2 regions of the Sporosarcina trichiuri genome follow, and region 2 is predicted to be linked to the other one. Evidence: riboswitches for the same ligand, from Rfam matches in the RefSeq annotation. Region 2 holds a riboswitch; the other holds the start of a gene.
The links. A riboswitch is a leader RNA that binds a small molecule or an ion and turns the genes downstream of it on or off. The one in region 2 is predicted to bind S-adenosylmethionine.
Positions count from the first base shown of each region.

Region 1: linked by a shared signal. The riboswitch ahead of QWT68_RS15280 (cyclase family protein) and the one ahead of metA (homoserine O-acetyltransferase MetA) in region 2 are both predicted to bind S-adenosylmethionine.

Region 1 is NZ_CP129119.1:2,993,642-2,999,524, reverse strand. Features, by position in the region: gene nadE (NAD(+) synthase) at 1-182, opposite strand, end outside; gene QWT68_RS15295 (nicotinate phosphoribosyltransferase) at 189-1,664, opposite strand; gene QWT68_RS15290 (DMT family transporter) at 1,744-2,058, opposite strand; gene QWT68_RS15285 (DMT family transporter) at 2,060-2,395, opposite strand; SAM riboswitch class I at 2,534-2,641, shown strand; gene QWT68_RS15280 (cyclase family protein) at 2,750-3,499, shown strand; gene QWT68_RS15275 (NADPH-dependent FMN reductase) at 3,538-4,110, opposite strand; gene QWT68_RS15270 (glycosyltransferase) at 4,400-5,623, shown strand; gene QWT68_RS15265 (HAD-IIB family hydrolase) at 5,586-5,883, shown strand, end outside.
Region 2 is NZ_CP129119.1:437,284-443,166, reverse strand. Features, by position in the region: gene QWT68_RS02560 (RluA family pseudouridine synthase) at 1-290, opposite strand, end outside; gene QWT68_RS02555 (DMT family transporter) at 349-663, opposite strand; gene QWT68_RS02550 (DMT family transporter) at 665-1,015, opposite strand; gene QWT68_RS02545 (TetR/AcrR family transcriptional regulator) at 1,103-1,690, opposite strand; gene metA (homoserine O-acetyltransferase MetA) at 1,771-2,679, opposite strand; SAM riboswitch class I at 2,758-2,863, opposite strand; gene QWT68_RS02535 (YitT family protein) at 2,937-3,797, opposite strand; gene QWT68_RS02530 (AbrB/MazE/SpoVT family DNA-binding domain-containing protein) at 4,006-4,275, shown strand; gene QWT68_RS02525 (thioredoxin family protein) at 4,318-4,644, opposite strand; gene QWT68_RS02520 (DUF3231 family protein) at 4,785-5,294, opposite strand; gene thpR (RNA 2',3'-cyclic phosphodiesterase) at 5,443-5,883, shown strand, end outside.

The sequences.
Region 1 (5,883 bases), 500 kb from region 2:
GCGAGTTTCCCGGCAAGTGTCGAATCCTGACCGCCTGAGATACCGAGCACATAGCCTTCAAGGAACGTATTCTTCTTCAAATACTCTTTCAGGAAATCGACGGATACACGGACTTCCCCGAACGCATCGATCTTCGGCTTGACATGCAGTTCTTCGATAATCTGTTTTTGCAGTTCATCCATCTTCCTTCACTCCTTTTGTTCAATGAAGTCCTGGATCATCTCCTGGACTTCCGCAATGTTGCGCATCTTGTTGTCCCAGCACTTCTGGCTGAGATCGACCGGATATTCCTCCGGATTCAGCGATCGTTTGTACTCATCCCACAGAAGACCGAGGCTGTCTTTTGCATACTGCTGTATCTCTTCCACCGTCGGCAGGCTGTAAACCACTTTGCCCTGCTCGATCACTTTCTCATGCAGGTCGCGGGCTTCAAAATTCGTGACAAACTTGGAGATGAACGTATGGACAGGGTGGAACATCTTGATGCGTTTCTCGGATCCCGGTTCTTCATCGTACAATGTAATGTAGTCACCTTCCGCCTTGCCGTTCTCCCTGTCAATGATACGGAATAATTTCTTGCGGCCCGGCGTTGTCACTTTCTCTGCATTGGATGATATTTTGATGGTATCGATAAATTCGCCGTCTTCCCCTTCGATTGCAACAAGCTTATAGACTGCGCCCAGTGCTGGCTGATCGTAGGCGGTGATCAGTTTCGTCCCGATGCCCCAGACATCCACCTGAGCTCCCTGCGCTTTCAGGTTCAGGATGGTGTATTCGTCCAGATCGTTCGATACGACGATCTTGGCATCATGGAATCCCGCTTCGTCCAGCATCCGCCGGGCTTCCTTCGACAGGAAGGCGATATCCCCGCTGTCCAGCCGGATTCCGATGAAGTTGATGCGGTCCCCGAGCTCCTTTGCGACCTGGATTGCCGTCGGGACACCGATTTTGAGCGTATTGTACGTATCGACAAGGAAGACGCAATCCCGGTGGCGCTCCGCATACGCATGGAACGCCTCGTATTCGCTTTTGTAAGCCTGGACAAGGGAATGCGCATGCGTTCCGCTCGCCCTCAGCCCGAACAGCTTGGCGGCCCGCACGTTGCTCGTCGCTTCGACGCCCCCGATCACAGCGGCCCGGGCCCCCCATACAGCCGCATCCATCTCCTGGGCCCTCCTGCTGCCGAACTCCATGACCTGCTCGTCTTTCACCACTTGCTTGATGCGGCTCGCTTTCGTCGCGATCAGCGTCTGGTAATTGACGATGTTGAGGAGTGCCGTCTCGATCAGCTGCGCTTCAGCCAGCGTCGTCTCCACGCGCATGATCGGCTCGTTGCCGAAGACGGTTTCCCCTTCCTTCATGGAATACAGATCCCCCGTGAATCGGACGCCTCTCAGATAGTCGAGGAAATCCTCCTTATAATGCAGCTCTTCCTTCAAGTAATCGATATCGCTGTCAGTGAACCGGAGCTTGCGTAAATAATCGAGCACCCGCTCGAGTCCTGCGAAAACGGCATACCCGTTGCCGAAGGGGAGTTTCCTGAAATACAGCTCGAAGACCGCCTTCTTGTCATGGATGCCTTCAGCCCAATACGTTTCCATCATATTGATCTGATACAGGTCTGTATGTAGTGCCCAGCTGTCATCTGTATACTTTGAGCTCACGTCTATTCGCCTCTTCCGATTTGTTCTGTAGGAATGCTTGTCCATCCCTTTACCCTTTTCAACCGATTTCCTAACTGCTTCAACTGAACAGTTTCAGGCCGGCTGCACTTGCAATGATGCATGCCAGAAACAGCATTCGTTTCCAGCCTGCGGATTCCCCGAACAGCAGGATGCCGATCAGGACGGCACCGGCAGCACCGAGCCCTGTCCAGATTGCATACGCAGTCCCCATCGGAATCGACCGCATCGCCAGCGACAGGAAAACGAATCCCCCGCCGAATGACACGATCAGCAGAGCAAGCCGTCCCAGTGTCTTCTTCTGTATGAACCAGTTGATGCACATGACTCCGAAAATTTCACCGAAGCTTGCGATCACGAGATATATCCACGCCACCTCATGCACCTCCCTCTTCCGCATCACTCGGACCGGTTGTCAGCTTGATGCCGATCACCCCGACCAGGATCAGCCCGATGAACAGCAGGCCGACCGGCTTCAAGTGTGTGCCGAATACAAGAGTATCGACCAGCACGATTGCCGCCGCCCCGCTGCCTGTGAACACCGCATAGACAGTCCCTGACGGAATCGTTTCGCATGCTTTGATGATGAAGAAAAAGCTGAAGATAATGGCAAGCGCTGTTCCTGCCCATTCAAGAGGTGTGTCTGCATGGCGGAGTCCGACGACCCAGAACACTTCAACGACCGCTGCAAGAACCACATAGATCCAAGCCAACTGAAAAACCTCCGTCCCTCTTTCCTTGCTATAGAGGAGTATACCAAACTTCTCAACAGGACAACTGTAAAATCATTGTTGCTTTCTTCCGCCGCGCATGATACTATCTATTTACAGTTTTCGAACAATTTAATAAACTTCTCATTCAGAGAGATGGAGGGACTGGCCCGATGATATCTCAGCAACCAGCCGTAACGGCCGAGGTGCTAACTCCAGGGAGTGCCGACTGCGCTCCGAAGATGAGAGCTGACATACTGTGTATTCAGAGAAGACCCTCATCTGCTTGGGGGTCTTCTTTTTTTCATTCAACAGCAGCCGGGTTGCCGGCAATAAACGATGAAGGCGGGATTTGAGATGACGACACAAACACAAACTGATGTACTGACTGCACTGGCAGCATTGAAATCGAAAGAGTGGGTGGATCTGACGCATACGTTCGGTCCGGACTCCCCTCATTTCTTCATGTTCGAGAACGCCGAGTTCAAGACGCTGTTCAGCCATGATGACGGGTTCTTCGCCCAGCAATTTTCGTTCGCGGGCCAATACGGCACCCATATCGACGCACCGATCCACTTCGTACGCGACACACGGTACCTGAATGAACTGGAACTGAAAGAACTTGTGCTGCCGCTGATTGTCATCGATCAATCGGAGAAAGCGGCAGCAGACCATGATTTCACCTGCTCGAAGCAGGACCTTCTCGCATTCGAAGAAGCAAATGGCCCGATCGAATCGGGTACGTTCGTCGCACTGCGGACGGATTGGAGCAAACGCTGGCCGGATGAAGCCGCTTTTTGCAACAAAGACGAGGACGGGAATAACCGGATTCCCGGCTGGGGTCTGGATGCACTGAAATTCCTGTTCGAGGAACGCGGTGTGAAAGCGGTCGGTCATGAAACGTTCGATACCGATTCAGCCGCGGATTTCAGGAGAAACGGCGCCCTCCATGGGGAATATTATGTCCTGGAACAGGATACGTATCAGGTTGAGCTGCTGACCAATCTCGACAAACTGCCGACGCGCGGCGCTGTCATCTTCAACATCGTGCCGAAGCCTGAAAAAGCGTCCGGCTTCCCTGTACGATCGTTCGCCATCCTGCCATAACAAAAACGCTCTGCCCGATCATCGGCAGAGCGTTTTTGTTATGCTTTCTTTCCGTGGATTTCCGTCATGCGCTCATAGAAATCGACGAAATTGCTGACGACCGAATCGAGGAATGCGACAGTCGGCTCATCCGTAAGCTCGTCGTCCTCGCTCAGCTTGTTATGGATCGAACCGATGTACACTTCGTTATTCGGTAGGATGAGCGGTGAAAGGCCGGGATTGGACAGGATCTCCCGCAAGTGGATCTGCGCCCGCACACTTCCGAACACGCCCATCGAGGAACCGACGATGAATGCCGGCTTATCGCGCAATGTCGCTTCCCCGCCGCGGGACAGCCAGTCGAGGGCATTCTTCAAAGCGCCCGGAATGGAGAAATTGTATTCCGGTACGGCGAAGAGGACAGCGTCCGAATCTTTGACATCTTCCTTGAACGCGCGAGCACCTGACGGCGGATCGTTCTCGATATCGACGGAAAACATTTCGACATCATTAATGGACACGGGTGTAATGTCAAGCTTGTCCGCATAGCGTTTCTGCATGAAATTGATAAGACGTCTATTGTAGGAAGCCGAACTTGTACTTCCGATGATCGCTTTTACACGAATTGGCATAGTGGAAAACTCCTTTTGATTTATCTTTATTTCAACATATTTTATCGTATCACGTTTTTCGGGCTGCCATAACTATTTTGCTCATCCTCCGCAGATTTATCCGCACTCCCTCCACAATATTGCCCGGGATGGTGATTTTCGGCCCACTTCTTCTGTCTTTTACATTATCGTTAAGAAGATTTAAATGGTTTCCATTAAAAATATGTTTACATTCCCTTAACATAGGGTATTAAACTATTACGCTTATTTTTAATGTTAACGATTTTTATATATATTGGAGGAGTGTAATATGGCAAAAACAATCTGTATGATTTCAGACCATGGCGATCCGCTGGCATCCCTGGGGACAAGTCAGGCTGGAGGACAGAATAATTACGTGAAGCAGCTGGCTTTGGCACTGGATGCCCGCGGGCATTCTGTCGATGTGTTTACACACTGGGCTGACGAAACGGCTCCTCAATTCGAATCGTTCGGACAGCGCTGCCGTGTCATCCGGGTGGCTGCCGGCCGGAAAGGGTTCGTCGCAAAAACGAAAATGATACAGCTCCTTCCCGCGTTTCTTGCTGAAATGCTGACTCTGCAGGATTTTTCCCGATATGATATTCTGCATACCCACTATTGGCTCTCCGGGCTTCTCGGAATACGCCTTACTGAAATGCATTCCATACCCTGGTTCCATACTTCCCATTCGCTCGCCGTTGCAAAAGAACAAGCAACGGGTGTGCGTGAAGCACGCCGTCTGAAAGCGGAACGGGAGATTCTCGCTTCCGCCACTACAGTCATCGCCACTTCACTGACGGAGAAAGCGCTGATCCAGTCGTCCGTGAAACAGCCTGCCCCCATCTCGGTCATTCCGATCGGTGTGGACAGTGCGTTCACGCCTGACAAGCCTTCTCCCCTCCAGCCGATGACATTCACCTTCGCCGGGCGTCTGGAGAAAACAAAAGGCATCTATACGCTGCTCCGCGCATTCAAGCTGTTAACCCATACCAACCTTCTATCCTCCCCAGTTAAGCTCCGTGTCATCGGCGGGGATGAAAAGCAGGTGGACCCGGTTACGAAGCAGCCGATCTCAGAGGAATTGAAGAAGGCGGTACAGGGGATCGAGGACCACGTCGAGTTTCTCGGCTGCCAGCCGCAAGACCGTCTGGCTAAGGAGTTCCGTGACAGTCTCGCCGTCATCGTCCCTTCCTATTACGAATCGTTCGGTATGGTCGCTGCGGAAGCACAGGCCTGCGGAAGCCCTGTCATCGCATCCAAAGTAGGCGGACTCGGCGACATCGTGCTGGATCAGAAAACAGGGTTACAGACGGCTCCCGGCAATGTGAAGGAACTCGCCTCCGCAATGGGATTACTGGCAAAACGACCCGATATCGCCAGACAGCTCGGCCGGAAAGCTGCAGAATTCGCTAAGCAGAATTTCGACTGGACACGCATCGCGAGAAAAGTGGATAAATTATACGAAGGAGCCGGCTATGCACTCAAAGACACATATGTTGGCAACCGATCTTGACAATACGCTGGTCGGCATGCCTGAAGAACTTGAGGAACTGACCATTCTTCTCAAGCAGGAAACGGGAGGCGTCTCGCTGGTCTACGTAACCGGCCGTCATGCGGATTCCGTGAAGGAACTGATGGCAGCCGAACACCTGCCGATACCGGATCTTGTCATATCAGATGTCGGGACAGCCATCTGGCACATGCCTGACTGGAAGGAAGACTCCGCATGGCAGGAAAAGATGACAGCGGATTGGAATCCTGATTCCGTGAAAA
Region 2 (5,883 bases):
TCGATGACGATGATCGCATCGTCTTCGTACATGATCGAAATACCTGTCATTTCACTGTCCTGCTTCGCGGCTTCGTTCGTCAGGATCTCAACGGAATCTCCGGGCTGCAGCATATGATCATGCCGCGTGATGACTTCCCCGTTGACAGCCACCTGGCCGCGCGACAGCGTCCCTTTGACAGCATTCCGGCTTTTCTTGATGGTTGCGAGCAGGAACGGCAGCAGTGCCTCCTCTTTCCGAACGGTGTATGTGTAGGCTTTCGGTGTGTGTTTCGTTGGTTGGTTTCGCATGATCATGTCTCCTTATGGCTTCATTATGCGGAATTCCTGCCGAAATATCAAACGCGGTTTACGACAATGCTTTCAGACCGACGACACCGATAATGATCAGAGCCAGGCTAGCGACACGTGACAGGCTTTTCGATTCCCCGAAGAAGAACATATTCAGCAGGACGGCCCCTGCCGTCCCGATACCGATCCATACGGCATACGCAGTACTCACCTGCAAGTATTTGAATGATGTATACAGGAACAGGAACGACAGTCCGAAGCCCCCAAGGTAGACGGCACCGGACAGCAATGTTTTCCGTTTGCTGTATTTGTTCAGTCCTGCAACGCCGGCGAATTCAAAACCGGCCGCCAGAAATACATATAACCAGCCCATATCAGTTCCCCCCTTCTGTCTGTGTTTTCTCGTCCCGCCCGTCCGCCAGCTTCAGGCCGATCACTCCGGCAACGAGGACAGCGATGAAGAACAGCTTGCCGCCGCTCAGAGTCTGGCCGAAAAACAGGACATCCATGAGAGCCGTACCGATTGTGCCGATGGCCGCGAAGATTGCATAGACGGTCCCTGTCGGCAGGGCGGCGCATGCTTTCGTCAGGAAATGGAAATCCACGAGAATGAAAGCGACGATCGGAATCCAGTGCCACCATTCCGATGCTGTGTTGAAACCGAAGATCCAGACAAGTTCAAAGAAACTTGTTGCTGCTACATAGAACCAAGCTTTTTGCATAATTTTCTGCTCCTCACCCATAATGACTGACTGTCATTCACTTCAATATAAATGTCCGGCGCTCCGCTGATGAATGGAGCGCCGCTTGTTTCAATCGTCCGCCGGCAGCCCGAGAGCGTATGCCAGGAACTTGACCGTTTCCTCTTTCTGGATTGCAGCACGGTTTTCCTGATCCGTCTCCACGTCATACAGATAGATCTGTTCGGCTGCTGATTCCGTCAATGCGATGATCAGCTTCGCAAGCTGGTCGGGGCTGCTGTCGGTCCGGAAATCCCCATGCTCCCGGCCCGTTTCGATGAGACGGCTGACCCATTCGTAGACAGGCGCATAGACGCTTTCCCATTCCCGCAGATGCTCGGATGAAGCGAGACCCGCATAGATCATCGCCTGGATTTCATGATGATCACGGCTGACCCGGAAGATCGCATCCACGAATTGGGCGAGCTGGGTACGGAGAGAGACTGCTGGATCGACAGCTGTGATGACTTCATCCAATGTAGCCTTCACCATCACTTCAGCGATTGCCGGCATCAAAGACAATTTGGATGGATAGTACAGATAGAACGTTCCCTGTGCGACTCCGGCATCTTTGACGATATCGGAAATGGTCGTCTTGTCGACGCCCTTTTCCGTGAACATCCGGATGGCCGACTGGAGAATGGTCTCCTGTTTGTTCACTTGCACCCCTCCTCGAACTGACTGACTGTCATTCATTATAGCACAGGCGGCTGCATCGTTCAAACCATGCAGCCCATCCATCAGCACCAGTCATATGGCGTCTGCTGATAGACATAATAATTCAGCCAGTTGGAGAACAGGAGATGGGTATGGGAGCGCCATGTATTCAGCGGCGTCTGGTCCGGGTCATCATTGGGGAAATAATGGAGCGGCATGTCGATATCCAGCCCTTTGGCGATGTCCCGGTCATACTCTTCCTTCAGCGTGCAGGCATCATATTCCAGATGCCCTGTGATCATGATATTCTTCCCGTCGTTCGACAGGATGATGAACGGACCGGCTTCCTCAGATCCAGCCAGTACGGACAAATCGCGATGAGCAGCCAGTGCCTGCTCCGAAATTCCTGTATGCCGTGAATGCGGAGCGGGGAATTGGTCATTGAACCCTCTCGCAAGGCTCACTGTCGGATCTGTCAGCGTATGGCTGAAGATGCCGAAGCACTTTGCGCTGAGCGGCTGTTTTTCGATTCCGTAATAATGGTACAGTGCAGCCTGCGCACCCCAGCAAATATGCATGGACGATGTCACATGAGTCTCTGCCCAGTCAAGGATCTGCTGGATCTCAGACCAGTAGTCCACTTCTTCGAATTCCATCTGCTCGACGGGTGCGCCGGTCACGATCATGCCGTCGAAACGCTCCTTCTCCACCTCGCGGAACGTCTTGTAGAATGAGGCCAGATGCGTTTCACTCACGTTTTTCGAAATATATGACTCCGTCCTCAGAAATGTGATGCTGACCTGGAGAGGTGTATTTCCGAGAAGCCGCAGCAGCTGCAGCTCGGTCTTCTCCTTCTGGGGCATCAGGTTGACGATGAGTATCCGGAGCGGCCGGATGTCCTGCGTGGTTGCACGCCCCTCTTCCATGACAAAGATCTTTTCTTCTTTCAGCAACTCACCTGCAGGCAGTGCTTCGGGGATTGTAATCGGCATATGGTTCCACTCCAATTCCAGCCAGTCAAAAGAACTCCCGCCAGTCTCTTGAGAGATAGCGGGAGTTCTGTAACGTCCATCTTATCTCTCAAGACAAAGTCTTGTGGAAGTAGCACCTTCCTGGATCATCCAGGGGTTGCTGAAGCGTCATAGGGCCAGTTCCCTCAGCTTCTCTTGATAAGCATATTCATTTACTGACCAGTATACCATTTCTAAATTGTTTGTATAGTGTTTTCTTCTGCACCCGGAAGTGCTGTTCAATCGTCGAATTGGGCGCGTGAGAAACCTCTGCCCAATATTTCGGAGGCATTCAGGAAGATGACGAAAGAAGACGGTTCCTCCTCCTGGACAATTTTCTTGAAATAGATCGCTTCCGACTGCTCGACGACACAGAGGATGATCGTCTTCTCAGCATTCGAATAGCCGCCGAGCGACTTCACTTTCGTCAGACCCCGGTTCAGTTCGTCACGGATCAGCTTCTGTACGGTCTCCTCCTGCTCGGTGATGATCAGGATCAGTTTGGTCGGTGACGTTTGCAGCTGGACGAAATCGATCACTTTGCTCGTCACGTAGATCGCCATGAGTGCGTACAGTGCAAGCTCCAGATCGAATACGAATGCCGAGACGATGACAACGACACCATCGACGATGAGCTGCGCAAATCCGCTTGAGAAGTTCGTATACCGTTTCAGGATCTGGGCGATCAGGGCAGTTCCGCCTGTCGACCCGTTGCCGCGGTAGACAATCCCGAGTCCGATACCGAGCATGATACCGCCATAGATCGAACTGAGCAGCGGATTGTGGATCGGCGTCTCGATCCCCGTCGTCAGGAAGATGAAGAACGGGACGGCGATCGTGCCGACGATTGTCCGCCAGCTGAAATCCTTGCCGACCAGCACAAGACCGAGAATGAGCAGCGGCAGGTTGATGAGCCACTGGACGTACGCCGGATTGAACCCGTACATTTCATACACGATCGTGCTGATCCCCGAAACACCGCCGGCCGCGATCCTCGCAGGGAGCAGGAATATGGTGAAGGCCAGCCCGACAAACGCAGAACCGGCAATGATTTGAATGTAGTCGAACAGCGATGATTTCTTGAATTCCGTAAATGTCATGGTATTCCTCCATTCCTGCTAACTGTACTATTCTATCAAATTTAGCAGGTGACGTGACGAACAACTTGCCGTCAAAGATGAAGTCATCCAATTCGGAACAGTTCAGCTTCTATTCCATTCGACAAAAACTTCCCTAATTTTTTGCATTCCGGTTTTTCAATATGTATGATTATAGAAGAATTGTAGTGCAATTGAAGGGGGCCATGGAATGAAGAATTTAGGCATACTTAGAAAAGTGGATCACCTTGGAAGAATCGTGCTTCCGAAAGAACTGAGGACCAGTCTGCATATCCCGATCGGACAGCCGCTTGAATTCTTCACAGAGGACGACCAGCTGATTCTGCGGAGCTACAGGATCCGGGAAGCATGCGCGGTCACAGGTGAGATCGCTGATGACAACTTCCGGCTTTCCAACGGCATGTACGTCAGTCCGAAAGGCGCACAGCTCCTGCTCGGCGAGCTAAATGACAAATTCTAAAAAAGCTGCCGCCCGGAAGTTGACTCTTCCGGGCAGCAGCCGTCATACTGATTTTCGCCCCGGGTTGTCCAGGAACGCAGTAATCTCCTCTTTTGTCTTGCGGTCTTTGCTGACGAACCTGCCTGCTTCCCTGCCTTCGCTGTAGACGACGAAACTCGGAATTCCGAAGATATCGAGCTCAGCACATAGATCGATGAACTGATCACGATCCACATACACAAATTCATATTCGGGATAATCCGCTTCGATCCCCGGCAGCCATGGGTCGATTACACGGCAGTCCGGACACCAGTCTGCGGAAAACAGGAACACGGTCCGCTCTCCTTGCTTACGTTCTTCAAATTGCTCAACAGATACTAATTTCTCCATGACAGTCTCCTCCTTTTCGAGTTCCAGTATAGCATCGGCTCATGTCCTGGTCAGCTGACCGGCTTCAGTATGTACGGCATAACACAAAAAGACAGCAAGTCCGGCAGTCCGGATTGTCTGTCTTTTTGCATGTCCCTGCATTATTCCGTATGTTCCGTCTTCAGCAGTGGCGGCGGGATGACCCAGCCTTTTTCTTTGTTCATCTTGAGCAGTTTCGCACCGTACATGATTTTGTCCTGCAGGAACTTTGCAAACATGGCTGCGATATCCTCCCGCAGACACTGCCCCATCACCTGGCTGCATGAGACCAATGCCTGGCCGACGTTGATGGAGATGGCAGCGCTGATTTCCGGATCCACGAATCTGGCGCCTGCAGGGATGTCATCCGGGTTGCAGACCGGACGTTCGGGAAGGGTCGGCGGCGGCATGATGCCGTTCTCCTTCAGGACGTCTTCCAGTTTGGAATCCTGCTCCTTCATCATCTCGATCGCTTCTTTGATGAGCTTTTTCAGGTCCTCGTCCCCTGCATGGTTGAGAAATGCCTGATAAGAGCTGATCAGACCTTTGTTCGCACCGACATATGCCCAGCAGCCGATCACTTCACCGTAATGCATCGGTTCGTCTTTTGGATTTCCGCTTAAAATGCCCATGGGTCTCTCCTCTTTTCATTTGTAGTCACTTTCAGACGTAGTATCCGCAGAACGCGACAGACCATCCAAGGAAAAAGGTACCAATCAGTTCGCACGTATGTATACTTTGCGTTCTGTCTGCTACACTGACTGCAAAGGAGGACGTCCAATGGCACATTATTTCGCAGCAATCCCAATCCCTTTTGACCTGATCGCTGGGACCATCCGTGAATTGAACAGCCGTTACGACTTTCCGTCCCATTACAAAGTGATTCCCCATCGGAACGATTATCACATTACACTCATTTTTTTCGGTGCTCTTACGGACGATGAGAAACACAGTGCAGAAAACGCCCTGAGGACAGCGGCTGCCGAGACACCGCCATTCACAATCAGGATCGACGGCCTGTCGTTCTTCGGCAATCCGTCCGGCCCCCGTGTTGTCACCCTTTCCACAGAGCAGAATCAGCAGCTGACGAGTCTTTATGAGTCGGCCGGGTCCCGGCTTGACGGGATGCTTGCAAAACCTCTGCGCCATCCTTACGTACCGCACGTGACGATTGCAAAAAAGACGATCGACAAGCGGCCGCTGCCTGTGGAGAAGGAACAA